One region of the Micromonospora sp. NPDC047756 genome, then DNA from elsewhere that is predicted to be linked to it. Evidence: predicted binding sites of a transcription regulator. Region 1 holds the regulator's gene; the other holds the start of a gene.
What was found. The regulator HspR, encoded in region 1, represses chaperone genes until heat shock. The targets are predictions, from matches to a motif close to TTGAGTNNNNNNNACTCAA.
Positions count from the first base shown of each region.

Region 2: a site for HspR is predicted at 4,792-4,810, ahead of lon (endopeptidase La). Genes of this name have one in related genera too.

Region 1 is NZ_JBVJGQ010000001.1:791,596-805,866, reverse strand. Features, by position in the region: gene ACZ6NZ_RS03770 (hypothetical protein) at 1-297, opposite strand, end outside; gene ACZ6NZ_RS03765 (GTPase) at 355-2,040, opposite strand; gene ACZ6NZ_RS03760 (ABC transporter) at 2,037-3,857, opposite strand; gene dnaK (molecular chaperone DnaK) at 4,078-5,946, shown strand; gene grpE (nucleotide exchange factor GrpE) at 5,995-6,750, shown strand; gene dnaJ (molecular chaperone DnaJ) at 6,836-8,020, shown strand; gene ACZ6NZ_RS03740 (heat shock protein transcriptional repressor HspR) at 8,051-8,491, shown strand; gene ACZ6NZ_RS03735 (hypothetical protein) at 8,628-8,822, shown strand; gene ACZ6NZ_RS03730 (hypothetical protein) at 9,199-9,630, opposite strand; gene ACZ6NZ_RS03725 (cation:proton antiporter) at 9,806-11,020, opposite strand; gene ACZ6NZ_RS03720 (cation:proton antiporter regulatory subunit) at 11,026-11,526, opposite strand; gene ACZ6NZ_RS03715 (epoxide hydrolase family protein) at 11,625-12,761, opposite strand; gene ACZ6NZ_RS03710 (TetR/AcrR family transcriptional regulator) at 12,847-13,491, shown strand; gene clpB (ATP-dependent chaperone ClpB) at 13,577-14,271, shown strand, end outside.
Region 2 is NZ_JBVJGQ010000006.1:286,364-300,634, forward strand. Features, by position in the region: gene ACZ6NZ_RS21340 (PDDEXK family nuclease) at 1-147, shown strand, start outside; gene ACZ6NZ_RS21345 (hypothetical protein) at 442-1,731, shown strand; gene ACZ6NZ_RS21350 (histone-like nucleoid-structuring protein Lsr2) at 1,813-2,160, opposite strand; gene ACZ6NZ_RS21355 (response regulator) at 2,302-2,910, opposite strand; gene ACZ6NZ_RS21360 (sensor histidine kinase) at 3,009-3,740, shown strand; gene ACZ6NZ_RS21365 (manganese catalase) at 3,824-4,693, shown strand; gene lon (endopeptidase La) at 4,828-7,158, shown strand; gene ACZ6NZ_RS21375 (DoxX family protein) at 7,287-7,691, shown strand; gene ACZ6NZ_RS21380 (right-handed parallel beta-helix repeat-containing protein) at 7,768-8,946, shown strand; gene ACZ6NZ_RS21385 (DEAD/DEAH box helicase) at 9,001-10,734, opposite strand; gene ACZ6NZ_RS21390 (hypothetical protein) at 10,840-11,769, opposite strand; gene ACZ6NZ_RS21395 (sensor histidine kinase) at 11,902-13,056, shown strand; gene ACZ6NZ_RS21400 (response regulator transcription factor) at 13,053-13,658, shown strand; gene ACZ6NZ_RS21405 (2'-5' RNA ligase family protein) at 13,761-14,271, shown strand, end outside.

The DNA.
Region 1 (14,271 bases):
CGTCCAGGTGGGTGCCTGGCTGCCCGGGCGCACCCGATCGGCGCCCTCGGCGGTCGGAACGAGGGTCGCGAAGACCTGCCGGATGGTGGTCGCCGCCGCGACCCTGCGGCGGGCGGTGGCGGCGAGGAAGCCGGTGACGAACTCCCGTACGGCGGCGTCGCGGTCGGTCTCCGCGATCGCGTAGACACTGCCCAGCAAAGCGCTGCCGAGCATCTCGGCGTCGAGGGCGGACTCCAGCTTGGTCACGTCGCGTGCGGCGTGCAGCACCGCGTCGTAGGGGGTCTGAGGCGTGGCCATGCTCCGACCCTACGCCGCCCGGGGCGTACGCAGAGCGGTAGCGAGCCCTGCGGAGCGTCAGCGGCGTGCGGCATCCCGCAGCGCGTCGCGGGCCTCGGCGTACGAGCCGAGCACGGTTCGTACCGGTGTCAGCACGTACTCGTCGCCCACCTGGGCGACCCGTGCCGTCAGCCGCTGGTCGGCGCGAGCCCGGGCGCGCCGGGCGGCCCAGCGCACCACCGGTCGGGTCAGCGCCGCCACCAGCAGCCCGGCCAGCAGGCCGCCGAGCAGCAGGACGGTGGGCAGCGGCACCTGGCCGACCATCGGGTTGTCCAGCGCGGGCAGGCCGAGCGCCCGCAGCGCGTAGCCGAGCACCAGCCAGCCCAGCCCGACGACGGCGGCGAGGGTGACCAACCACTGCACACCACCGACGAGCCGCCACCACACCGGGCGACGGTCCAGGCCGAGGTCGGTGCCGGCGATCGTGCGATCCAGGGCGTCCGGCAGGTCGCCGAGGCGGGACCGGGCGGCGGAGGTCACCGCGCCGGGCCAGGCCGCGGGCAGGTCGCCGGCGGCCCGGTCGGCCACCGCGCGGATGGCGAGGCCGAGCGCCGAACGCTGGGCGGCGGTCGGGTCCGGTACCGAGGTGGCCGCCACCAGGCTCTCCGCCGGGTCGGCCTGGTCAGCGGTCGGGCCGGGCAGGTGCAGCCGACGCAGCGGGTCGGGTCGCAACCGCCGCCAGCCCCGAACCACGGGCCAGCCCGTTGCCGCGCCGGCCCGATGCCGGTACGCCCGTTCCACGGCCTCGGTCACCGCCGGCACCCCGGCCGCCCCGGCCAGCGCCCGGTTCAGCCCGTTGACGGCGGCGTCGTCCGGCCCGCCCGCCGGCCGCGCTGAACCGACCAGCTCGTCCAGGCCGGCGACGACCGTGTCCACGTCACCCGCGAGTCGCCGCAACGCGGCCTGCCGCTCGGCGACCGTGCGCTCCAGCGCGTTGCGCAGTCCGACCATTCCGGCCGGATCGATGGCGGTGGTGGCCAGCAGAGGCACCCCGGTCAGCCCGTCCGTGTCGAGCAGCCGACGCAGGTCGTCCAGGACGCGGGGCACCTCGGCCGGGGGTAGCCGGTCGGCCTGGTTGAGCACGACCAGGGTGACCTCGCGGTGCCGGTGGAACTCGCGCAAATAGCTGTCGTGGATGACCCGGTCGGCGTACTTCTGCGGGTCGACCACCCAGACCACCTGGTCGACCAGGCCGAGGAGTCGGTCCACCTCGAGCCGGTGCGATCGCTGCACCGAGTCGAAGTCGGGCAGGTCGAGCAGGATCAGCCCGTGCAGGGCCGTCTCGTCGTCCGCGTCCAGGGCGCTCTCCCGGACGAAGCGGTGTCGGGGCAGTACGCCGATCCAGTCGAGCAGGTGGTTGGCGCCCTCCAGTGGTCCCCACACGCAGGCGTGGGTGACGCCGGTGGTCGGCCGGCGCACCCCGACCGGCGAGAGTTCCAGTTGGGCCAACGCGTTGAAGAGGCTGGACTTGCCGCTGCCCGTGGCACCGGCCAGGGCGACCACGGTGTGGTCCCGGGACAGCGCGAGCCGGGTGCCGGCCCGTTCGACCAGGGTGTGCGCGGGCACCAGGTCGGCGTCCGGCAGCAGACCGTCCACAGCGGTCAGGAACCGGCGTACCGCGTCCAGGCGGGCGATCAGGGCGTCGGCGTCGACCCGCTGGTCCCCGCGGAACACCTCGCGTACCCGGCCGGCGATGTTGCTCACCGGGAGCCCTCCTCGTCGGCGGCGGACAGGCCGCTGCGGTGCCGGGCCAGCTCGACCCGACCGGCGGCCCGGCGCAGGTCGTCGCCGGCGTCCGCGGCGGGGCGGGCGTCGGCGGTGCGGCTGAGGAAACGGTCGGCCTCCGCGTCGAGCAGCGTCCGCACCCGGGCCAGCAAATCGGTACGGGCCTTTGCGGCGAGGGTACGCACCGCCTGGTCCCCGAAGATCGCCTGGAGGACGGCCTGGGCGGCGACAGTGGTGCCGGCACCGGTGGCCAGCTCCAGCCCGGTCGGGATGAACGCGGTGGAGGCGAAGACGGCGATCATCACGGCCAGCCCGGTGGCGTTCACCGCGTACGCGGCGGTGCGGGCCACGAACCGCTTGTCACCGCCCTCCACCCGGACGAGTTCCAGCACTCCGCGCTGCCAGTCCCGGACCATGCGCTCGGCGCGTTCGGGTAGGTCGTCGCTCGGGTGGGCGAGCGCCGCATCGAGCAGCCCGGCACCGGCCGGGTGTGCCTTCCACCCGGTGTACGCGGACTCGGCGGCCTCCGAGGCCACCCCGCGCAGCAGCGTCACCAGTTGGGACTCGATGGCGTTGCGCAGCTCGACGGCGGGCGCCGGCCGACCGGTGACGGCGGCCACGACCCGGTCCCGCAGGCGGCCGATCCGTGCCTCCAGCGTGCGGAACAGCTCGCCGGTGCCGACGAACTCCTGCCAGCGGGCGAGCACCTCACCCCGGAGCAGTCGGCCGTCCTGGAGTCCCTGCTCGACGGTGCGCTCGGCACCCCGGTAGGCGGCCCGGACCCGTTCGTCCAGCCCGTCGGCGGCGGCGAGCTGCTCGTCGGCGGCGTCGGCCAGAGCCTCCACGGTGGGGTGGAGCGCGGCCAGCGCCCCGTCGAGGGTCTGGCGGACCACCGCGGCCCGCGCGTCCGCGTCGGCGGCCAACCGGGCGAACCAGTCGGCGAGGGGGGCGGTGACTCCCTCGGGCAGCAGCCCCTGACCGTCGGTCCAGGTCTCGGGCAGCACGAACAGTGGTGCCCGGCCGAGATCCTGCTCGGCGAGCATCTCGGTCAGGTGCGCGGCGATCTCGTCGGTGGCCTCGGCGGGCACCCGGTCCAGCACCATGGCGATCACGGCGCCGCGCGCCCGGGCGCTGCGCAGCAGCTCCCAGGGCACCGCGTCCGCGTACCGGGCGGCGGTGGTGACGAAGAGCCACAGGTCGGCGGCGGCCAGCAGTTGGGTGGCGAGCGCCCGGTTGGCGTCGACGACCGAGTCGATGTCGGGCGCGTCGAGGAAGGCCAGCCCGGCGGGCAGGGCCGGGGCGGTGACGAGGTGCAGGGCGCGCGGGTCGTCGCTCGGCTCGGTGGTGCGGGTTAGACCGGGCAGGAGGTCACCCTGCCGAAACCAGGCCGCGTCGGACGGGTTGCAGACCAGCACCGGGGAGCGGGTGGTCGGCCGGAGCACGCCGGCGGCGCTGACCCGGGCCTTGACCAGGCTGTTGACCAGGGTCGACTTACCCGCGCCGGTGGAGCCGCCGACCACCACGAGCAGGGGGGCGTCCAGCCGGGCGAGCCGGGGCAGCAGGTAGTCGTCGAGTTGGTCGGTGAGTGCGGTGGCGGTGTGCCGGGCGGAGCCGGCGGAGGGCAGCGCGAGGGGATAGCGGGTCGCGCCGATCGCCTCCCGGAGGCCCGACAGTGCCCCGGGGAGGCTGTCGTCCCCGGTGGTGGCGGGGGGCTCCTCCGCGGCGGCCGGCGGGTCGGTGCGGGCTGCGACGGCGGGCGCACCGGAACGGGTGGCGGGATCGCCGTGCGTCGTCACCGCTAAAGCGTGCCCGACCGATGCAAGGGAAGACAACCGGACGGTAATAACGGCTGGGTTGCGTCGGGTTGACTCAAGTCACCTTGACGATTGGCCAACGCGTGGCACTATTGAGTCAAGTTCACTCAACTTGTGGTGGGGCCCGCTGCGGGCGGTGCTCGCCAGCAGCCCACGGGCGATGCCCGTCACCTGCACAACCTTACGAAGCGAGGAAGCGAAGATGGCACGTGCGGTCGGTATCGACCTCGGCACGACGAACTCCTGCGTCAGCGTTCTCGAGGGCGGTGAGCCCACCGTCATCGCCAACGCCGAGGGTTCGCGGACGACTCCTTCGATCGTCGCGTTCGCCCGCAACGGCGAGGTGCTCGTCGGTGAGGTCGCCAAGCGCCAAGCGGTGACCAACCCGGACCGGACGATCCGGTCGGTCAAGCGCGAGGTCGGCACGAACTGGTCCGTCGACATCGACGGCAAGAAGTACACCCCGCAGGAGATCTCGGCCCGGACGCTGATGAAGCTCAAGCGGGACGCCGAGGCGTACCTGGGCGAGCAGATCACCGACGCGGTGATCACCGTTCCGGCCTACTTCAACGACAGCCAGCGCCAGGCGACGAAGGAGGCCGGTGAGATCGCCGGCTTCAACGTGCTGCGGATCGTCAACGAGCCGACCGCGGCCGCCCTGGCGTACGGGCTGGACAAGGGCTCCAAGGAGCAGACCGTCCTGGTCTTCGACCTCGGTGGCGGCACCTTCGACGTCTCGCTGCTGGAGCTGGCCGAGGGCGTCGTCGAGGTCAAGTCGACGAGCGGTGACAACCAGCTCGGTGGCGACGACTGGGACCAGCGGATCATCGACCACCTGGTCAAGACGTTCCGTGGTGAGCACGGCATCGACCTCTCACAGGACAAGATGGCCCTCCAGCGGCTCCGCGAGGCGGCCGAGAAGGCCAAGATCGAGCTGTCCGCCGCCACCACCACCAACATCAACCTGCCGTACATCACCGCCGGCGCGGCCGGCCCGCTGCACCTTGACGTGACGCTGAGCCGCGCCGAGTTCCAGCGGATGACGCAGGACCTGCTGGACCGCTGCAAGGGCCCGTTCGAGCAGGCCGTGAAGGACGCCGGGATCAAGATCTCCGACGTCGAGCACGTCATCCTGGTCGGTGGTTCGACCCGGATGCCCGCTGTGACCGACCTGGTCAAGCAGCTCACCGGTCGTGACCCCAACAAGGGCGTCAACCCGGACGAGGTGGTCGCCGTCGGCGCAGCCCTCCAGGCCGGCGTGCTCAAGGGTGAGGTCAAGGACGTCCTGCTGCTCGACGTGACCCCGCTGAGCCTGGGCATCGAGACCAAGGGCGGCATCTTCACCAAGCTGATCGAGCGCAACACCACCATCCCGACCAAGCGTTCCGAGGTCTTCACCACGGCCGACGACAACCAGCCGTCGGTGCTGATCCAGGTGTTCCAGGGTGAGCGGGAGATCGCGGCGTACAACAAGAAGCTCGGCACCTTCGAGCTGACCGGCCTCCCGCCGGCGCCGCGCGGCGTGCCGCAGATCGAGGTCGCGTTCGACATCGACGCCAACGGCATCGTCAACGTGCACGCCAAGGACCTGGGCACCGGCAAGGAACAGAAGATGACGATCACCGGCGGCTCCTCGCTGCCGAAGGACGACATCGAGCGGATGCGCCGGGACGCCGAGGAGCACGCGGAGGAGGACAAGCGCCGCCGCGACGACGCCGAGACCCGCAACGTGGCCGAGGCGCTCCAGTGGCAGACCGAGAAGTTCCTCGCCGAGAGCGGCGACAAGCTGCCCACCGAGAACCGCGAGCAGCTCAACGAGGCGCTCGGCGAGCTGCGCGGCGCCCTCGGCGGTCAGGACATCGAGAAGATCAAGTCGGCGCACGAGAAGCTGGCTCAGGTCTCTCAGCAGGCTGGCTCGCTGCTCTACTCGCAGCAGGCCGAGCAGGGTCAGCAGCCGGGTGGCGAGCCGGGTCCGGGCGCGACCGGCGCGACCGGCGCGACCGGCCCGAAGGCCGGCGGCCCCGACGACGTGGTCGACGCGGAAATCGTGGACGAGGACGGCAAGAAGTGACCGTCGGCCTCCGGCACGTTTCCACCGCGAAGGGGATGAGGTAGCCGCATGACGCAGAAGCCACGAGCCGCCGACCCGGACGACACCGGGTCGACGCCGGGTGGCTCCGCGACCACGGAGCCGACCGGCGACGGGGAGCGGGTCGTCATCCGCAACAACCGTAAGCTCGTCGACACCGCCGAGCCGGAGGGAACCGCCGCCGACGCGGAGGCCGGCGTGCCGGCCGAGGGTCTGGTCGAGGACGCCGAGGTCGTGGTCGATGAGATCGAGGTCGAGGTCAACTCCACCGACGGGCCGGAGCCGTCCGGTCCGGCGGTGGTGGACGCCCCGGCGCAGCCGGTGGACGGTGGCCGCGCGGGCACCTCGCTCGGCGCCGAGTTGGAGGCGCTCCGGGCCGAGCTGGACGAGCGGACCAGGGATCTCCAGCGGGTGTCGGCGGAGTACGCCAACTACCGCAAGCGGGTCGACCGGGACCGCAGCCTCGTGCAGGAGCAGGCGACCGGCTCGGTGCTGGCCGCGCTGCTGCCGATCCTGGACGACCTGGACCGGGCCCGGGAACACGGCGACCTGGTCGGGCCGTTCGGCACGGTGGCGGAACAGCTCACCACCGCGCTGGGCAAGTTCGGCCTGAACGCCTTCGGCGAGCAGGGCGACTCGTTCGATCCGACCCGGCACGAGGCGGTCGCGCACCAGACCTCGGCCGACGTCAGCGAGCCGACCTGTGTCCAGGTCATGCGACGCGGCTACCAGCTCGGTGAGCGGCTGCTGCGCCCCGCGCTGGTCGCGGTCGCGGATCCGGAATAGTGCCAGACAGTGAGCAGGCCGTCCCGCCCACCGCCCAGCGGTGGGCGGGACGGCCGGGCCACCAGGGTCGGAAGGAGGTGGACCGGTGAGTTCGAAGGACTGGATCGAGAAGGACTTCTACGCCGTTCTCGGCGTGGACAAGGCCGCCTCCGCGGATGACATCAAGAAGGCGTACCGCAAGGTGGCCCGGGAGTCCCACCCGGACCACAACCCGGGCGACCCGAAGGCCGAGGAGCGATTCAAGGCTGCGTCCGAGGCGTACAACGTGTTGTCGGACAGCGGCCGCCGTCGCGAGTACGACGAGATGCGTTCCCTCTTCGGCTCGGGCGCTTTCCGGCGCAACGCCAGGGGTGGGGGTCAGCCGGGCGGCATGCCGTTCGACGTCTCCGACATGTTCGGTGGCGGCGGAGGTGGCGGCGACCGTCGCTTCGGTGGCGCCGGCTTCCAGGACCTGTTCAGCTCGATCTTCAGCGGAGGCCAGGCCGGTGGGCAGGCCGCGCCACGCGGTCCGGCCCGTGGTCGGGACGTGGAGACCGAGGTGGCGCTGGACTTCGGCGACGCGGTGCGCGGGGTGACGCTGCCCCTGACGTTGCGCGCGCCGGGAGTCTGCGACACCTGTCACGGCAACGGGGCGAAACCCGGCACCCAGCCGCGTACCTGCCCGGTGTGCCATGGTGCCGGCGTGACCACCCGCGACCAGGGGTCGTTCAGCTTCTCCGAGCCGTGCCGCAACTGCCAGGGCGTCGGCACCGTGGTCGAGGAGAAGTGCCCGGAGTGCCACGGCAGCGGCGGTGTCACCAAGACCCGCACCATGAACGTCCGCTTCCCCGCCGGTGTGGCCGACGGTCAACGCATCCGGCTGGCCGGGCGCGGTGAGCCGGGCGAGCGCGGTGGCCCGGCGGGTGACCTCTTCGTACAGGTCAAGGTTCGGCCGGACGAGCTGTTCGGGCGTACCGGGGACGACCTGACGTTGACCGTGCCGGTCACCTTCGCGGAGGCCGTGCTCGGCACGGACCTGCGGGTGCCCACGCTCGACGGGGCGGTGACCCTGCGGGTGCCGCCGGGGACGCCGAGCGGTCGGGTGCTGCGGGCCCGGGGCAAGGGTGTGGTCCGTCGCGACGGGCAGGCCGGTGACCTGCTGGTCACGCTGGACGTGGTGGTGCCGGCCCGGTTGTCCGACGAGGCGCGCTCGGCGCTGGAGTCGTTCGCTGAGCAGACCCCGCCAGCGGCTCGGGAACATCTCGACGCTCGGGTGCGTCGAGTCAGTTAGTCCGGTGGAACGGACGCGGAGGTGAGCGGGATGTCGGGCGAGTTCCTCGGTTCGGGCGACCCTGCCTACGAGGCCAAGGTGTTGATGATCTCGGTAGCGGCTCGGATGGCGGGAATGCATCCGCAGACCCTGCGCCAGTACGACCGACTGGGGCTCGTGCAGCCCGGCCGAGCCGCTGGTGGCGGGCGTCGCTACAGCGTCCGCGACGTCGTGTTGTTGCGCGAGGTGCAGCGGCTCAGTCAGGACGACGGGATCAATCTGGCCGGCGTCAAGCGGATCATCGGGCTGGAGCGGCTGTTGGAGCAGGCGCAGCAGCGGGTGGCCCGGCTGGAGGCGGAGCTGGACGCCGCGTACCGCCGGGTGGCGGAGCTGGAGTCGCTGGCCCGCTTCCCGGGCCGGGATCTGGTGCCGACGAACCGCACGTCCACCGCCCTGGTGGTGTGGCGCCCCCGCCGTACGCCCGATCGCTGAGCTGCCGCTCACCCGGATCTGTCTTGTTGGCCCGGATCGCGCCGGATTCCCGGCGCGGTCCGGGCCGCTTCGGTTAGCCTGTCGATAAGGGTCCAATCGGCTTAATCCGGACCTACCGGCATGGCAAGGGAGAGCGATGGCGGAACCGGCGAAGAAGATGGCCCAGCAGACCGAGGACCGGTTGGAGAACCTGGCCGAAACCGTCCGCAAGAAGTTCGACAAGGTGACCGAGGGAACCTACCGGGACCGGGTCATCGCGGGCCGGTTCGCCGAAAACGGCGACCACCCCGCCGAACGGGACCGAGCCAAAACGGAACGCGAGCAGGACTGACCGGTAACCAACGTGCGGGCCGGGACCCACGGGGGGTCCCGGCCCGCACGTGTTTGTCGGTGCGGGCCGGGACGCGGTGATGCCGCGGTGGGGGTCCCGGGGCGTTCGTGTTTGTCGGTGCGGGCCGGGACGCGGTGATGCCGCGGTGGGGGTCCCGGCCCGTTCGTGGTCGTCGAGTGCGGCCCGCGGCGAGGGGGTCGGCGATCGCTCGGGTCCTTTGGAGCTGAATCGTCTACGACATCACGCGGTGGCTCTGCTCCGACCGCGCCGGCGGTCGGAGCGACCCGCATGTGGCGGGCATGAATCGTTTACGACATCAGCTCCATAGGGGCATGGTCGCAGTTGGCTCCCGCCGATGGTCAGCGAATCCGGCGGTTCAGCCGAGGCGGCGGTTCTCGCGGACCAGGCCGCCTTCGCACCAGTCCCGGTAGACGAAGAGGTCCGGTCTGGCCAACAGCACCCGGCCGTTGTGTGCCCAGACCTTCATCAGTTCGTCGCCGTCACGCTCGGCCTGTTCGACAAGCTTGCGAAATCGGCGCTTGGGATGGGCCCGAAAGTTCGTCCGGATGCCGTCGGCCGCGTAGATGTAGAGGCAGTGCAGCGCGAACCGCCGGGCCGGGCAGGTCGGATCCATCGCTAACTCGAAGAGCGTCAACACCAGCCGGTCGCCGGAGACCAGCAGGTCCCAGTCCGGTGGCATCGACGCCAACGGCACTGAATCGGGCTTGTACGCCCAAGCTCGCAACTCCGCCGGAGTCGGATCGACGGGGTTGGCGAAGCCGCGGAACGTCGACTCTTGCACGCTCACCGGCTGACCTTCCGCTCTCGCCCGCGTTTGGCAACGCTGCCTGCGGACCCTGGCTGCTGGGGCGAAACGGTAACCCGCCGTCGGGTGCTGCGGTAGTACCCGCGAGGAGCAATTCCGCAACCGTTGGCATGGGTGGGTCGGTTACATCGACGACGCAGCAGAGTTCAGGTGGACCTCAGTGCAGTGAGTCGACGACCGGGGCCGGCCCCCGCCGCTGAGCCGCCGCGCGGTTGCGCAGCCACCGCTTGAACCATGGGAAGTCCGGCAGCCGGGCCAGGATCGGCCCGGTCACCACGGTGATCAGGACGTACGTCGCGGCCAGCGCCGCCAACCGCGGCTCGACGCTCCCGGCGGCCACCGCGAGACCGGCGATGACGATGGAGAACTCACCTCGGGGTACGAGTGCCAGGCCGGTCCGCCATCGACCGGGTTCGGCGATGCCGACCCGACGGGCGGCGAGGTAACCGGTGGCCGTCTTCGTCGCCATGGTGATCACGGCCAGCGCGAGCGCCGGCAGCAGCACCGGCGGAATGTCCTGCGGATCGGTGGTCAGACCGAAGAAGACGAAGAACACCGCGGCGAACAGATCCCGCAGGGGCGAGAGCAACTCGGTGGCGTGGTGCGCCACCGGGCCGGAGAGCGCGATGCCGACGAGGAACGCGCCGACCGCCGCCGACACCTGGAGCGACGCGGCGATGCCCGCGATCAGCAACGTCAGACCGAGTACGCCGAGCAGCAGCGCCTCCGGGTCCTTCGCCGACAGGGCGGACGAGATCAGGTGGCCGTACCGGATGGCGACCACCAGCACGATCAGCACAGTGCCCACCGCGACGGTGAGCGCGATCCCGCCGCCGAGCAGGCCGGTGCCGGCGAGTACGGCAGTGACGAGCGGCAGGTACAGGGCCATCGCCAGGTCCTCGATGACCAGCACCGAGAGGATCACCGGGGTTTCCCGGTTACCGAGCCGGCCCAGGTCGGCGAGAACCTTGGCGATCACCCCGGAGGAGGAGACCCAGGTGATGCCGCCGAGCACCAGGGCGGCGACCCAGTCCCAGCCGAGCAGCAGGGCGAAGGCCGCGCCGGGCAGCGCGTTGAACACGCCGTCGATCAGCCCGGCCGGGGCTGCCGAGCGAAGGTTGCCGACCAGTTCGTTGGCCGAGTACTCCAGGCCGAGCATCACCAGCAGCAGGATGACGCCGATCTCGGCGCCGACCGCGAAGAACTCCTCGCTGGCGGCGAGCGGCAGTAGCCCGCCGTGCCCGAAGGCGAGCCCGGCGAGCAGGTAGAGGGGAATGGGCGAGAGGCCGAAGCGTCGGCTCAGCCGGCCGAGGAGGCCAAGCAGCAACAGCAGCGCACCGACTTCGATGAGCAGCGTGGTGAAATCGTGCATCCGCCTCAGCCGTCCGGGTCACTGTCGGCGAGGATGGCGGACACACCGTCGAGACCTCTGCGGGTCCCGACGACGACCACCACGTCGCCGGCTGCGAAGCGGAAGGAGGGGAGTGGCGAGACGATCACTTCGCCTTCGCGCAGCACCGCCACGATGGAGGCGCTGGTGCGGGTACGCGCCTTGGTGTCGGCGAGCTTCCGGTTGACGTACGGGGAGCCGGCCGTGATGGCGATCTGCTCGGTGAGCAGACCAGCGGCCTGCTCGCGGAGCCCGGAGAGCTGACCGAGCATCAGCGACGCGCCGAGGATGTCAGCCAGAGCCTCGGCCTCGTCGTCGGTGAGCGGAATGTCCGCCTGGCAGGCATCAGGGTCGTCGGGATCGTAGAGAACGAGATCACGGCGGCCATTGCGATGGGAGACGACGCCCAGGCGGCGTCCGGACTCCGTCACCAGATCGTGACGTACCCCGATCCCGGGTAGGGCGGTCTGCTCGACACGTACTCGCACCAGCCAAGGCTACCGCTTGATGAACAATCCGCAGATCTTGGACGGCCGCCGGTCGTCAGACCAGGCCCTGCGCAGCTTGTCGATCAAGCGCTGGCGGGTCAGCGGAGGCTGGCGAAGAACTCGCGGATGTCGGCGACCAGCACCTCGGGGGCCTGGTGGGCCGCGTAGTGGCCACCGACGTCGCCCCGGCCCTCGACGTCGGCGTCGTACGCCGTCCACCGGACGATGTTCGAGTGGTCCCGCTCGGCGAAGGCGCGGATGGACTGGAAGTCCCCGGGGAACATGGCCAGCGCGGTCGGTGCGGTGGTCGGCTCGGTCGGCGGCTCGCCGGCGTGCGCGTCCTCCCAGTAGAGCCGCATCGCCGAGGCGGCCGTCCCGGTGAACCAGTAGAGCGCCACGTTGGCCAGGATGAAGTCGGCGTCCAGGCTCTCGTCGAAGAGCTGGGCGTTCCAGGCGAGCAGCCCCACGGGTGAGTCGGTCAGTCCGAACGCCAGGGTCTGCGGCTGCTGACTGTGCACCTGGTTGAAGGAGAACTTGTTCTCGTAGAACCACTGGAGGTGCCCGAGCGCCGCCTGGTCCGCCTCGGAGAGCCCGGCGAACTCGGCCGGGTCGCCGGAGGGGAACGAGAAGAGCTGAGTCACGTGGACGCCGAGCACGTGCTCCCGGTCGGTCCGGCCCAACTCCGGCGAGATCATCGAGCCGGCGTCGTTGCCGACCGCGCCGTAGCTGTCGTACCCCAGGCGGTTCATCAGCTCGGCCCAGGCGCGGGCGATGCGCAACCGGTTCCAGCCGGCGCTGCGGGTCGGGCCGGAGAAGCCGAAGCCGGGCAGCGACGGGACGACCACGTGGAAGGCAGGCGCGTCCGGGTCGCTCGGCTCGGTGAGCGGGGCGATCACGTCGAGGTATTCCAGCACCGAGCCGGGCCAGCCGTGGGTGAGCACCAGCGCGGTGGCGTCCGGCCGGGACGACCGGACGTGCAGAAAGTGGATCCGCTCGCCGTCGATCTCGGTGACGAACTGGGGGTGGGCGTTCAGGCGGGCCTCGACGGCGCGCCAGTCGAACCCGCCCCGCCACCTGTCGACGAGGGCGCGCACCCGGTCGTTGCTCATCCCGTACGAGTCACCCGTTCCGGGCAGCTCGACGGGCCAGCGGGTGCGGTCCAGCCGGGCGGCCAGGTCGTCGAGGGCGGCCTGCGGGATATCAACGCGGAACGGGTGGACAGCGGTGTCACTCATGCCGGAACTCCTTCGGAACGGAATGTTTCGTTCTGCAATCACGATAGCAGATCGGAACGATCCGTTCCACTGTTAGTCTGAACGCATGTCACCGACGTCCGGCAAGACCCTCGGCGGTCGCCGCGCCCAGGCCGCCCGCAACGACGAGGTCATCCTCGAAGCCGCCCGCGCCGTCTTCCTCGACGACCCGAAGGCCCCGATCGCCGCCGTCGCCGAGCGCGCCGGCGTTGGCATCAGCGCCCTCTACCGGCGGTACGCGGGCAAGGAGGACCTGCTGCGCCAGCTCTGCCACGACGGGCTGCGTCGGTACGTCGCGGAGGCCGAGACCGCCCTCGCCGAGCCGGACGACTGGGCCGCGTTCACCGGTTTCCTGGCCCGGGTGGTCGACGCCGACGTGCACTCGCTCACCGTCCACCTGGCCGGCACCTTCACCCCGACCGAGGAGATGGGTCGGGACGCGGTGCGTGCCGGCGAGTTGGCCACCGCGCTCGTGGACCGGGCCCGCGCGAGCGGGCGGCTGCGCCCCGATGCGGTCGTCCACGATCTGGGGTTGTTGTTGGAGGCGTGCGCGGCGGTCCGCGTACCCGATCCGGAGCGGACCCGTCAGCTGCGCCGTCGCCAGCTCGCGGTCCTGGTGGCGGGCCTGTCGTCGGCGCCGGACGCTGGCCCGCTGCCCGGCCCGGCTCCGGCGGCCGGCGAGTTCGACTGGCGGTGGCGACGCCGGGAGTGATGGGCGTCACGCGCTAAGGTTGAGCGGAATACGCTCAACTCTGGTTGTGTCCAACCCAGTGGACAACGCCGATCCGGGGGAGCCCATGAACACCGAAAGACTCACCACCAAGAGCCGCGAAACCATCACGGGCGCTGTCGCGCTGGCCAACCAGCGTGGTCACGCCACTGTCGAGCCCTGGCACCTGCTGCTGTCACTCCTGGACACCGACGGCTCGACCGCCACCGGTCTGCTGCGCGCCGTCGGGGCCGACCCGACCGAGCTGCGCCAGGCCGCCCAGCGCGCGGTCGACAACCTGCCGGCCGCCCGCGGCTCCAGCATCGCCGAGCCGACGTTGGCTCGGGAGTTCGTCAACGCCATCGGCGCCGCCGAGCAGATCGCCCGGCCGCTGGGCGACGAGTACACCTCCACCGAGCACCTGCTGGCCGGCCTGGCCCGGGTGGGCGGGGCGGTGTCCGGCGCGCTGAAGACCGTCGGTGCCACCGAGGAAGCCCTGGTCGCAGCCTTCCCGACCGTGCGCGGTGGGGACCGTCGGGTCACCACCGCCGACCCGGAGCAGACCTACCAGGCCCTGACCAAGTACGGCGTCGACCTCACCGCCAGCGCCCGCGATGGCAAGATCGACCCGGTCATCGGCCGGGACTCCGAGATCCGCCGGGTCATCCAGGTGCTCTCCCGGCGTACCAAGAACAACCCGGTGCTGATCGGCGAGCCCGGCGTCGGCAAGACCGCGATCGTCGAGGGCCTGGCCCAGCGGATCGTCACCGGCGACGTGCCCGA
Region 2 (14,271 bases), on a different contig from region 1:
GCCGTCGCGGTGGGGGAACGACTGCGAGAGAACGCCGTGGCCGACTTGCTGTCGCGCACCGAGTGGACCGCGCGGATCGCCGCGCTGAGCCAGCGCCGCCACGAACTGGTCGGCGGGTTCGCCTTCGACCACCTCTGCGCCGACTGACCAGCGCCCGTTTTACCTGCTGATCCCTGCTGCGCACCGGCTCGGTGTCGGTCGCGGCAATTTTCTGTGCGTCTGTTGAACCTTCCCGGCCGCCGCCCCGTACTCCTGCGCGAATGAACAGGATCTCCCCATCCGCGTCCACCGGGCGCGGGAGACGGTGCGGAAAGGGCATCGTCGGCCATCGACGCATTACCGGGTAGGTCACGGTGGGTCGCCGCCGCGGCGTGCCACCTCACATCCGTCGGTCCGCCGAGGGCAGAAATCCACTACCGGATCGAGAAGGAGAGCAATTCGATGCGCAGGTCCACTCGGGCGCGCCGGCCTTCCGGCAACGCGCGGAGCAAGCGTCTGCTGGCAGTTGTCGGCACGCTCGCGGTCTTCGGCGGAGTTGTCGCCGTGACTCAGATTTCGTCGGCCCAGGACCGGCGGACAAATAAGCCGCGTCCGGCTTCCGGGCAGTGCGTGGAGCCGAGCCCGGGCGCTACCGCGCCGACCGGTGGCGGCTCGACCAGCCGGACCTGGCAGAACGGTCGGTGGGTCCGCAATCACTGGGGTGACGGACAGCAGTCGGTCCCCGAGTGCGAGGACGGCAAGGACGGCACCGTGGGCACCGGCACCGCCATCGCCTGTCCGGACGTGGCGGCCAAACTGCCGCAGGTGCCGGACCGGGCTCGGGCCGAGGTGGACCGCAACCTCGCCCAGTTGCAGACCCAGATCGCCGAGGCGGACCGCCGGCTCGCCGCCGAGGGCAACAAGGGTGAGGCGTTCATCCGCAACGCGATCCTCCAGCCGTTGGCCGGCAAGCGCCGCGCCGTGCTGGACCGGATCACGACCGCCATCGACCGGGCCGGACCCCGGCCGCAGGGCCTCGCGCAGCTTGCCGAGTGCCAGGTGCAGCCCACCGGCGGCACGGGCGGCAACAACGGCGGCGGCACCACTCCCACCACCACCCCCGGCGGTGGCAACAACGGCGGTGGCAACAACGGTGGCGGGAACAACGGTGGTGGCAACAACGGTGGTGGCACCGAGCCCGGCGCCGGTCTCGGCGTGCTCGCCAACGACTGCGACGAGAGCCGGCTCCAGCCGCACGATGGTTTCCAGAACGGCAACCGCTGCGTGAGCACCGAATTCGGTGAGGTCGGCGCGGCCGCCAACAACCCGTCGCTGCTGATCACCCAGTTCCCCGACCAGGTCGGTCAGAACCAGCCGTTCACGCTGCGGGTCAGCACCCGCAACCTGGTCCGGGACCGCTTCCTGGCGGCCGGTCAGGGTGGTTACTACGTGGAGAGCTCGCTCCTCAACGACCAGGGCCTGGTCCGCGGTCACTTCCACACCGCGTGCCGGATGCTGGACAGCCTGACCGCTCCGCCCGAGCCGCAGGAGGTGCCGGCATTCTTCGTCGCGACCGAGGACGGCCGCGGCGGCGCCCAGCCCGACGAGGTGACGATCCAGATTCCGGGCCTGCCGGAGTCCGGTACCGCCCAGTGCTCCGTCTGGGCCGGTGACGGCTCGCACCGCCTGCCGATGATGGAGCGGGCCAACCAGACCCCCGCCTTCGACTCGGTGCGCATCGACGTCAACTGACCTGACGTGCCGGCCGCCGCTTCGGGTGCCCGGACGAACGACGGGGCCCCGCCGTTTCCGGCGGGGCCCCGTCGAGTCGCGTCAGCGGCTCTTGTACGCCTCGACGACCTCAACCGGGATCCGGCCGCGCTCGGAAATCTTGTAGCCGTTCTTGACGGCCCATTCCCGGATGGCCCGGTTCTGCTCCCGATCCATTCCCGCGCCGGCGGGTCGCCCCGGCCGCCGGACTGAGCGGGCGCTCTCCACCGGGCCGCGCCCGATCCGCCGACCCGCATTGATGTACGGATCGAGCGCCTTGCGCAGGACGCCGGCATTCTCGTCGGAGACATCGATCGTGTAGGCCACGCCGTCGAGACTGAACTCAACCGTCCGGTCGGCCTTCCCACCGTCGAGGTCGTCGGTCAGGACCGTGATTACTTTTCTCGCCATTGCCGATTACTCCCTGTGTGCGGCGGGATGTGTCCAAAGTCTGACCTATCACCCCGGTAATCCGCAACAATATGCCTTCCATTCATTCGGCGCGTCGCGATTCCGTTACAGCAAAACCGTGAATCGTTCGGTGGCGAGGCTTCATTCCCCGAGGATGCCGCTGTGGCCGGCGATGGCGGCCGCCTCGGCCCGGTTCGAGACCCGCAACTTGCGCAGCAGCGCGGCGGTCATTCGTTTCACCGTCCGTTCGGAGACGTGCAGTTCCTCGGCGATGTCGACGGTGCTGCGGCCGGCGGCGATCGCTCGCAGCAGCCGCCGTTCCTCGTCGTCCAGGTCGACCGGCGCGCAGCGGGTGGGTCGCAGCATGGCGCGCAGCAGGTCGGCCGGCAGCACCGCCCAGCCGTCGAGGATCGCCAGCAGCGGGGGCAGCAGCTCCTCCGGCTCGCTGGTCTTGGGCAGGAACCCCTCGGCGCCGGCCCGCAGCGCCTCCACCGCCGGCCCCGGGTCGGCGGAACCGGACATCGCGACCACCCGTACCCGTGGGGTGGTCCGCCGGATCGCGGCCACGGCGCGGATGCCGCCGGGCGGTGGCATGTGCAGGTCGACCAGGGCCAGGTCGGGGCGGCAGCTGCTGACCAGGGCCGCCGCCGCGGCGGCGTCGCCGGTCGAGGCGACCACCTCGGCGCGGCCGTTGGTGGTGATCGGGAGCAGCAACTCCAGGCCGCGGGCGAAAAGGGGGTGATCGTCCACGACGACGAGTCGCAAGGTGGAGGCTCCCGGCATGTCTGCGCCGTTCCCCAGCGGGTACCGATCATGCGGGTTCGCACCGAACGAGAGGACTCGGGTGGATGCGCGTACGGCATGGTTTGCGGGACCTGCTGCGAGGGTTGCGCCCCATTGAGCCGACACCGGGCGGGAGACGACCGACGGCGGCCGATTCGGAGCTGCTGCTGCGGGTGCTGTGTCACGAGTTCCGGACGCCGATCAGCACCCTGACCTCGTTGACCCGCGCGTTGGCCGACGAGCGTCGGGAGCTGACCGGGGACGACCGGCGGGCACTCAGTGCGCTGGCCCGCGACCAGGCCGCCCACCTGCAGAGCCTGCTGCGCGACGCGACCGCCGGCACCGGCGTGCTGACGCCGACTCCGCAGCCGGAGCCGGCCGTCGCGCTGGCGGGCATCCTGCGGGAGGCGGCCGCGCTGGTGCCGCTCGGCCGTCGGCGGGCGCGGGCCACCCGGGAGGCGGCCTCCTGCCCGGTGCCGGCCGGACGAACCCGACAGGTACTGGTCAACCTGGTGCAGAACGCGTTGCGGCACGGGCCGCCGGACGGACAGGTCGGGCTGTACGCCACGGTGCGGGGCCCCAGCCTGAGCATCCTGGTCACCGACGAGGGTCGGGTCGACGATGCGCTGCTGGTCGCGCTGCGGCGCCCGGCGCCGGCCGTCGGGATGTCCGGTCTGGGCCTGTGGATCGCGCGGCAGCTCGTCGCGGCGGACGGGGGAACGCTGCGGGCGCACCGGCTACGGCCCCGCGGGGTGGCGTTGGAGGTGCTGCTGCCGATGGCCCGCGCGGTGCGCTGACCCGGGCGGGACACCGGTTGGCCCGCTCGGGTCAGCGGGGCGGGAACGGCCTCGCTACCTGTTTCCGGTACCGAGGAGGTTGGATGTTCAGCCACGTGAAGGATCTGCAGTTCGAAGCCAAGCCGGACGGCCCGGATGCGGCGTTCGCCCGCCGGTTGCAGGAGGTGTTGGGCGGCAAGTGGGGCGAGATGACGGTCGCCAACCAGTACCTCTTCCAGGGTTGGAACTGCCGACTGCCCGGCAAGTACAAGGATCTGCTGCTCGACGTCGGCACGGAGGAGATGGGCCACGTCGAGATGATCGTCACGATGATCACCCGGCTGTTGGACAACGCGCCGCTGTCACTGACCGAGGGGATCGCGGAGGATCCCGGAGGCGCCGCGACCTACGCCGGTGAGAATCCGGCGCACTTCATCCACGGCGGAGGTGGCGCACTGCCCACCGACTCCAACGGGGTGCCCTGGAACGGCGCGTTCATCACCGCCAGCGGCAACCTGTTGGCCGACTTCCAGCTCAACGTCACCGCCGAGGCGCAGGGTCGGCTCCAGGTCGCCCGGTTGTTCCACATGACCGACGACCCGGGCGTCAAGCAGATGCTGCGCTTCCTGCTGGCCCGCGACACGATGCACCAGAACATGTGGCTGGCGGCGATCGAGCAGCTCAAGGAGGACGGCCTGGAGGAGATGCCGGTGCCGGAGGCGTTTCCGGACTCGGGCGAGTTCACCGAGGAGTACGGCTACACCTACCTGGGTTTCTCCTCAGGCACCGACGCCGCCCAGGGGCGCTGGGCGTCCGGGCCCTCGCCGGACGGCAAGGGCGAGTTCCGGTACGACGACAACCCGCGGGCGAACGCGCCGGAACCGGTGCTGGCCCCGGGTGACCCTCGTCTGTACGGCACGAACCCCGGAGTGGCCGGCTCGGTGGTGAACACGGTGAAGAGCAAGCTCACCTGAGGTGCCCGTCGGGTCGTCCACCTATCCTGGGCGACCCGACGGACCGGGTGCGGCAGTGGCCTGGGTCACAGCTTGGAACAAGGGGAACGCTTTGTTACTTGAGTGAGACACGCTCAACTAACGCGAGGTGTTCGATGGCAACTCTTCCGGTACTTCCCCTGACCGACGCCGTGCTGCTGCCCGGCATGGTCATCCCGGTGACCCTCGACCCCACCACCCAGGCCGCGATCGACGCGGCGCGGGCGACCGGCGACCGCAAGCTGCTGGCCGTGCCGCGCATCGACGGCGAGTACGGCCCGGTGGGCGTGGTCGCCACCATCGAGAAGGTCGGCCGCCTGCCCGAGGGCGAGCCCGCCGCCGTCATCCGTGGCCTGTCCCGGGCCCGGATCGGCTCCGGCGTGCCCGGCCCCGGCGCCGCCCTCTGGGTCGAGGCGACCGAACTCGACGAACCCGCCCACGCCGGTCGGGCCCGCGAACTCGCCCGCGAGTACCGCGCCCTGGTGACCTCCGTGCTCCAACAGCGGGGCGCCTGGCAGGTCATCGACGCGGTGGAGCGCATGACCGACCTCTCCGAGCTGGCCGACTCGGCCGGTTACGCGCCCTGGCTGACGCTGGAGCAGAAGACCGAGCTGCTGGCCGCCCCGGACGTCACCGCCCGGCTGGAGCTGCTGGTCGGCTGGGTGAAGGACTACCTGGCCGAGCAGGAGGTCACCGAGCAGATCAACAGTGACGTCCGCGAGGGGCTGGAGAAGTCCCAGCGCGAGTTCCTGCTGCGCCAGCAGCTCGCCGCGATCCGCAAGGAGCTGGGCGAGGACGAGCCGGACGGCTCCGCCGACTACCGGTCCCGCGTCGAGGCCGCCGAGCTGCCGGAGAAGGTCCGCGAGGCGGCCATGCGCGAGGTCGGCAAGCTGGAGCGGGCCAGTGACGCCTCCCCGGAGGCGGGCTGGATCCGTACCTGGCTGGACACCGTGCTCGAGATGCCCTGGGGCACGCGTACCGACGACAACACCGACCTGACCGCGGCCCGCGCGGTGCTCGACGCCGACCACGCCGGCCTCGCCGACGTCAAGGACCGCATCCTGGAGTACCTGGCGGTGCGCAACCGGCGCGCCGAGCGCAACCTCGGCGTGGTCGGGGGTCGCGGTTCCGGCGCGGTGCTCGCCCTCGCCGGTCCTCCCGGAGTGGGTAAGACCAGCCTCGGCGAGTCCGTGGCGCGGGCGCTCGGGCGCAACTTCGTCCGGGTCTCGCTCGGTGGTGTCCGCGACGAGGCGGAGATCCGCGGGCACCGGCGCACCTACGTGGGGGCGCTGCCCGGTCGGATCGTCCGCGCGCTGCGCGAGGCCGGTTCGATGAACCCCGTCGTGCTCCTCGACGAGGTGGACAAGCTGGCCGCCGGCTACGCCGGTGACCCGGCCGCCGCCCTGCTGGAGGTGCTCGACCCGGCCCAGAACCACACCTTCCGGGACCACTACCTGGAGGTCGACCTCGACCTGTCCGACGTGCTCTTCCTGGCCACCGCCAACGTGGTGGAGTCCATCCCCGGCCCCCTGCTGGACCGGATGGAGCTGGTCACCCTGGACGGGTACACCGAGGACGAGAAGGTCTCCATCGCCCGCGACCACCTGCTGCCCCGGCAGCGGGAGCGGGCCGGGCTGACCGCCGACGAGGTGGAGATCGCCGACGAGGCGTTGGCGCTGATCGCGGGGGAGTACACCCGGGAGGCCGGGGTCCGGCAGCTGGAACGTGGCCTCGCCAAGATCCTGCGCAAGGTGGCGGTGACGCTGGCGACCGATCCGTCGCCGGTACGCGTCGACACCGACAACCTCACCCGCTACCTGGGACGGCCGAAGTTCACCCCGGAGTCGGCCGAGCGCACCGCGGTGCCCGGCGTGGCCACCGGCCTCGCCGTCACCGGCGCCGGCGGGGACGTGCTCTTCATCGAGGCGACCAGCATGGAGGGAGAGCCGGGGCTGACCCTGACCGGCCAGCTCGGTGACGTGATGAAGGAGTCGGCGCAGATCGCGCTCTCCTACCTGCGCTCCAACGGGCGGCGGTTCGGCATCGACCCGAACGCTCTGGCGGGACGCCGGATCCACGTCCACTTCCCGGCGGGCGCGGTTCCCAAGGACGGTCCGAGCGCCGGCATCACCATGGTCACGGCCCTGGCGTCGCTGGTCACCGGCCGCCCGGTCCGTCCCGAGTTCGGGATGACCGGTGAGGTGACGCTCTCCGGTCGGGTGCTGCCGATCGGTGGGGTGAAGCAGAAGCTGCTGGCCGCGCACCGGGCCGGCCTCACCGAGGTCATCATCCCGGCGCGCAACGAGCCCGACCTGGACGACCTGCCGACCGAGGTGCGCGAGGCGCTGACCGTGCACACCCTGGCCGACGTGGCCGACGTGCTCGCCCTGGCGCTGCGCCCGGCCGACGTGAAGACGCTGGACGGGCCGGCTCTCTTCGCGGTCTGACGCTCCGACGATCCGGGCCCCCGCCGTCTGCCGACGGTGGGGGCCCTTTCGGTACGCGGGGAGAGGTCTACTGTCTCGTCTGCGCCGTCCCACCTCTCCGCCGCGAGGCGGCCCCCTGGAGGAACCCCGTGAACGTGGTGCTCTGGATCATTCAGTTCCTGCTGGCCGCCGTCTTCGCCGGCGCCGGGTTGGCCAAGCTGAGTCAGCCCAAGGAGAAGTTGCGTGACGTGATGCGGTGGGTGGACCCGGTCCCGCCGTCGCAGGTCAAGTCGCTCGGCGCGGTCGAGCTGCTGGCCGCCGTCGGGCTCGTCCTGCCCGCTGCCACCGGCATCGCCACAGTGCTCACCCCGCTCGCCGCCGTCGGGCTGGTCATCGTCATGGTCGGCGGCCTCCTGGTGCACCTGCGCGCCGGCAGGCAGCAGACCACCCAGCAGGGGCGTCGTACCGAGATCCAGGGCGCGGTCACCTGCGCGGTGCTGCTCGTCCTCGCCGCCGTGGTGGCCTGGGGCCGTTTCGGCCCGTACGCCCTCTGAGTCGCGTCGGCGAGCACGCGACAATGCACAGTAGAGTCTGCCCGCCGCGCGAGGTGGCACTCAACGGGGGAGAGGCATGGAACCGATCGTGAGCGCATCTGATCCGCCGAGCCGACGGTTGGGACGGCGGGTGCTCTTCGCCGGTGGCGCGGGCGCCGCGGTGGCGACCACGGTGGCCACCCTCGCCGGTGCCGAACAGGCGGGATCGCCGCCCGTCACGACAGTGCGGGAGGCCCCGCTCAGCCTCCGGGACCCCCGGGTCGGCTGCCGGCTCGACGGCAGTGACGAGTCGGACAAGGTCACCACGGCGCTGAACCTGCTGCCGGCCGGTGGCGGGGAGATCTTCCAACCGGTGGGCGCGCTCGGTCTCGGATCGGAGGTCCGCTTCCCGACGAGTGTGACCTGGACCGGTGAGAACATCGGGGCCGCGATCATCCAGCCGGCCCCGGGTTACACCGGTCGCCTGGTCTCCAGCGGTAAGTACAACCAGATCTCCAACGTGCACTTCTACGGCATGCGGACCTCCAACGTGCTGTTGACCGTCCGCGGTCCCCGATCGACCTTCCACCACCTGCACTTCGGCAACTCCGGCAGCCACGCGATCCAGTTCCTCGGCAAGGACGCGGAGACCAGCGCCCACGCCAACAAGATCACCGACATCAACATCGAGGACTGCCTCGGCGTCGGCATCCTCGTGAACAAGGTCGCGTACGACAACGAGTTCCTCAACGTCTGGGTCGGTGAGTGCCAGACCGGGATACGGCTGCTGGACAGCGCCTGCTTCTTCGACAACCTGCATGTCTGGGGTTGCCGGGGCAACGGCGTGGAACTGCGCGAGCCCGCCCACCGGAACATCTTCCAGAACGTCTACCTGGAGTCGAACGGCACGAGTGGCACCGGCAGCGGTGCCGACCTGCGGCAGGTCTGGGGCACCCAGTTCATCGGCGGCCGGCTGTGGCGCAACGCCACCAACGGCATCGAGGTCTCCTCATCCGGCCGTACCCGGGTGATGGGGCTCGACATCCACGACAACGGCGCGAACGGGATCCTCGGCCGCGACGCCGACCTGTGCCAGGTGATCGGCAACCAGTTCTACGACGACGCGACGCCCCGCCGCCAGGACCGACCGATCATGACGGTCGGCACCAGCAACAACTGGATCGTCACCAACAACGTGATGCGGGCGTACGACCACCGCTCCGGTGGCGCGTCGTTGGTCGGGGCCGACAACGTGGTCAACGGAAACATCGGCTGACACCGGCGGGGCGGCGGGTGCCCCGGTCTCTCCCGCCGCCTCGCCGACCGCGTTTCAGCGCTCGTCGCCGCCGCGGTCGCGGCGCACGGTGGCCTTGCGGCCCTTGATCGTGCTGGAGCGCAAGCCGGAGATGACCTCGTCGGCCACCCCCTGCGGCACCTCCACCAGTGAGAACCGGTCGGCGATCTCGATCGAGCCGATGTCCCGGCCGCGGATGCCGGTCTCACCGGTGATCGCGCCGACCAGATCCTGCGGGCGCACCCCGGCGCGTCGACCCAGGCCGACGAAGACCTGGACGGTGTTGCCGCCGCCGGAACGCGGCCGGCCCCCGCTGCGCCGGTCGCCGCCCCGGCCGCCGGCCTCCGGTCGGCCCTCGCGCGACCCACGGACCGGAGCCTGCGGAATCTCCTCCTCGTCGTCGGAGCCCGGCGACGTCACCTCGTGGGCCAGCTTCACGGCGGCGAGGGCGACCTCCATCAGGTCGAACTCGTCGGTCAGCGTCTCCACGATCACCCGGAACGGGTCGAGGTCGTCCTCCAGCAGGCTCTCCCGCAGGGCCGCCTGGGTCAGCTCCAGCCGCCGGGTGCGCATGTCGGCCACGGTGGGGATCTTGTCGATGGTGATCCGCTGGCCGGTCACCCGCTCGATGGTCTTGAGCATCCGGTGCTCGCGCGGCTCGGCGAGGGTGATCGCCACGCCCTCGCGGCCAGCCCGACCCACCCGACCGATCCGGTGCACGTACGACTCCGGAGCGGACGGCACGTCGTAGTTGACCACGTGGGTCAACTGCTCGACGTCCAGCCCACGCGCCGCCACGTCGGTGGCCACCAGCAGGTCCGCGGTGCCCGCCCGCAGCCGGCCCATGACCCGGTCGCGTTGCTCCTGGCTCATGCCACCGTGCAGCGCCTCGGAGCGGTAGCCCCGGCCGTTCATCGTCTCGGTCAACCGGTCGACCTCCTCCCGGCTGCGGCAGAACACGATCGCCGCGGTCGGGGACTCCACGTCCAACACCCGACCCAGCGCGGCCGGCTTGTGCGCCCGGGTCACGATGTACGCGCTCTGCCGCACCCGGGGCGCCTCACCCGCGACCGGCTGCTCCCGGCCGATCTCGATCCGCACCGGTTCGCGCAGGTGCTGGCGGGCCATCCCGTCGATGCGCGAGGGCATGGTGGCCGAGAAGAGCACCGTCTGACGCTGCGTCGGAGCGTGCTCCAGGATCGCCTCGATGTCCTCGGCGAAGCCCATGTCGAGCATCTCGTCGGCCTCGTCGAGCACCACCGTGGCCAACCCGCCGAGGCGCAGGGTGCCCCGGGCGATGTGGTCGAGGGCCCGGCCCGGGGTGGCCACCACCACGTCGACGCCGCTGTCCAGTGCCCGCAACTGCCGCCCGATCGGCTGCCCACCGTAGATCGGCAGCACCCGCGCGCCCAGGTCCTTGCCGTAGCGGTGGAACGCCTCGGAGACCTGTACCGCCAGCTCCCGGGTCGGCACCAGCACCAGCGCCACCGGGTCGCCGCCCCGTCGGTGCGCCTCCATGAGGTTCAGCAGCGGCAGCGCGAACGCGGCCGTCTTGCCGGTGCCGGTGGCTGCCTGCCCCAGCAGGTCCCGACCCTCCAGCAGCGGTGGGATAGCCTCCCGCTGGATGGGGGTCGGCTCCTCGTACCCGAGGGCGGCGAGCGCGCCCAGCAGCTCGGCGCGGAGCCCGAGTTCGGTGAAGGCGCTCACCTCGTCGGTGCCGTCGGGGGTGGCGTCGATCGGTGCGTCGTGCTGTGCAGGTGCGGAACTCATGTGCCAAGCCTTTCATCATGCCCTCCGGGCCGTTGCGGCGACCGCCACAACAGCTGTCCCCGAACCCGTGCCACGGCTGTTCGGCGACCCTGGCGGCGGCCCCGGTCAGGCGTCGGTGGTCAGGATGGCCAGCACCATCACCGCGGCGAGGGCCACGTCGAGCACCGCGCAGAACTCGGCGTAGCCGCGTGGCACCACCCGGCGGTTGCGGTGGTGCACGACGTCCCAGCCGGCGTGCGCCAACCACCCGAGCGCCACCAGCCAGGCGGCGGTCCGCCCACCGGCCAGCACCGCGACCAGCGTCAGGGCGACCCAGACGGCCAGGCCGGCGAGTTGGGTGGCGAGCACGCCCCGCCCGCCCAGCGTGCGGCGGGCCATGCCGATCAGCAGGTAGCCGCCGGGCAGCACCAGCATCGTCCACGGGCTGAGCACGCCCGGGTCGACCCACATGTCCGCGGTCAGCAGCAGCGCCAGCCCGGCCGGCCAGCGGTGGGCGAGCGCCACCACGACCGGGTGTCGGCGTACCGGCACGGAGGCTTCGTGTCGGTGCCGGAGGGCCACCAGCACCATCGCGGGGACCATCAGCAGGTGACCGCCGAGCATCAGCGCGTCGGCGTCGATCAGCGCGGCCCGAAACGGCACGAGCAGCAGCAGGAACGGGACGTACATCGCGGCGGCCATCTCAGCGACCGCGTGCCAGCGGTGCGCCCGGTAGCGCATCACCACCGTCATTCCCACTGTCATGTTCGTGGCCATCACCAGTGCGGCGACCTCCGGCCGGGCCAGCGCGCCACCCACGCCCAGCGCCGCGCCGGCCAGCTCCCACAACGGTCCGAGCAGCAGCATCCCGGCGACCATCGCCAGGGCCATCTCGCCCAGGTGCCACAGCAGCCGCCGCCTGCTGCTGGCCGGTGCCGCGGCGGTCGGCGCCGCCGCGGTCGGTGTCGGGGCCGAGGAGGCCGGCGCGTCGGTGGGCAGGGGCGCGGGCGACGGTACGGCGGTGCGGCCGTCCGCGTACATCCGGGTGTTTTCCATGCCTCGACCCTGCCGGTGCCCCCGGTGTGGCCGGCAGACCCGTTCGTCACGGAAAAACCGTGCGGACCGCACGGCCCAACCGTGACAGTTCGCATGGGTGGACCACGCGCGGGACGGTCCTAGGATCGGTGCGTGGCGAGCGAGGCGGTGACTCCGCGGGCGGACCGCCGGCTGCGCCGCGTCCGGCGGGCGACGCTGGTGTCGCTGGCCACCGGCGGGTGGGCGAGCGTCCTGCTACCGGCGGTCGGCCTGACCCGCGAGCCCGACCCGGGCCGGGTGACACTCGGCGCGGTCGGCATCCTCGCCTTCGTGATCGCCCAGACCGTCGTCCTGTACGCGGCCGTGACGCCGTGGCTCGACCCGCGTTGGCGGCATCGGGCCGAGCTGAGCCTGGTCGGGGTGGCGGTGCTGACCGTTCCGCTGGTGGGCCCGGTGGCGGCCGGCAGGTGGCCGACCTGGGCCTGGCTCGGTGCGGCGCTGATCGGCATGACGCCGCTGCTGGTGCGGTGGCGGGCCGCGCTGGCGGTCGCGGTCGGCGTCCTCGCGGTGTCGGTCGCGGTGGCCTGGTGGACCGGTGGTTCGGTGCCGCGCCACCTCGCCGTGACCGGCGCGATCGGCGCGGCGGGCGCCGCCGTCAACGGGTTCCAGGTCTGGTTCTGGGACCTGCTCGTGGAAGCCCGGCAGGGCCAGGCAGCCCAGGCCCGGCTGGCCGCCGTCGAGGAACGGCTGCGCTTCGCCCGCGACGTGCACGACGTCCTGGGGCACCGCCTCACGGTGATCGCGTTGAAGGCCGAACTCGCCGCCCGGCTCGCGCCGGTCGACCCGGAACGAGCCGGACGGGAGGCCGCCGAGGTGCAACGGTTGGCCGCCTCCGCGCTGAGCGAGGTACGCGAGACGGTGCACGGCTATCGGGCCGTCGATCTCGACGAACAGCTCGCCGCGGTGGTGGGGGTGTTGCGCTCCTGCGGGGTGCGGTGCACGGTTGCGCCGCTGCCGGCGGACCTGCCGCAGCCCGCCGCCGTCGAGCTGGCGGCGGTGTTGCGCGAGGCGAGCACCAACGTGTTGCGGCACAGCCGGGCCGACTGGTGCCGGATCCGCGTCGAGCGGGAGGATGACGTGGCCAGGATGACGGTGGCCAACGACGGCGTCGACGGCCGTGGCCCGGACGCGCACAGCCACGGCCTGCGCGGGCTGGCCGACCGGCTCGCCGCCGCCGGGGGCGAGTTGCGGGTACGCCGGGAGGACGCGATCTTCACCCTCGAAGCCACAGTGCCGGTGCCGTCGTGATCCGCGTCCTGCTGGCCGACGACGAGGACCTGATCCGGGTCGCCGTCGCCGCGCTGCTCGCCCTGGAACCGGACATCGAGGTGGTGGCGCACGCCGCCGACGGGAAGACCGCCGTCAGCGCGGCACTGGCGCACCGCCCGGACGTGGCAGTGGTGGACCTGGAGATGCCCGGCCTGGACGGCATCGCGGTAGCCGCCGAGCTGACCCGGGTCCGACCCGAGTGCGCGGTGGTCGTGCTGACCGGGCACGGTCGTCCCGGGCACCTGCGCCAGGCGTTGACCGCCGGCGCCCGTGGGTTCCTGCCCAAGGGCTCACCGGGTGCGGCGCTCGCCGATGTGGTCCGCCGGGTGCACACCGGAGGGCGCTACGTCGATCCGTCGCTGGCCGCCGATGCGTTGACCCTGCCCCCGTGCCCGCTGACCCCTCGGGAACTGGAGACGCTGCGGCTGGTGGAGGTCGGCGCGCCGGTCGCGGTGATCGCCCGTCGGGTGCACCTGTCCACCGGGACCGTGCGCAACCACCTCTCCGCCGCCGTGCAGAAGCTCGGCGTCGCCGACCGTGCCGAGGCCGTCCGCACCGCTCGGGACAACGGCTGGCTCTGACCGTCGACACCGGCGGCGCGCGGCGGGAAGGACCGCGAGCACTCTCCGGCGCTGATCTCGAAAGCCGCGGGGGTGGCGTGGACGTCCGGCTACCGTGGGCGCGTGCGTACGGTGGAACTGCTCTGCTCGCCCGGCCTGGAGGTCGCGGTCCGGGCGGTCTGGGGCCGCCTGGCCGCCGCCGGGCTGCCCAGCCTGGCCCGCAACATCCACCCCACCAACCGCCCGCACCTCACCCTCGCCGCCGTCGACGAGTTCCCGCCGGGGGTCGAGCACCGCCTGGCCGAGCTGTTCGACGCCGCGCTGCCGGTGCCGGTGACGCTCGACCGGGTCGTCGTCCTGGACGGCAGCGCGCCACTGGTCTGGCTCGTCCGACCCACTCCGGCGCTGACCGCGCTGCACGCCGCCGCCTGGGACGTTCTCGCCGATGCCGACGGACACCGCCCGTGGCACGCGCCCGACGCCTGGGTGCCGCACCTGAGCCTGGCCCTGCGGTTCCGCGACGCCGACCTGCGGTTGGCGCGTGCCGTCGCCGGTGGGCAGCGCCCGACCGGCGACTTCGACGCCGCCCGCAGTTACGACGGCACGGACCGCTCGGTGACCGCGCTGACCCGAC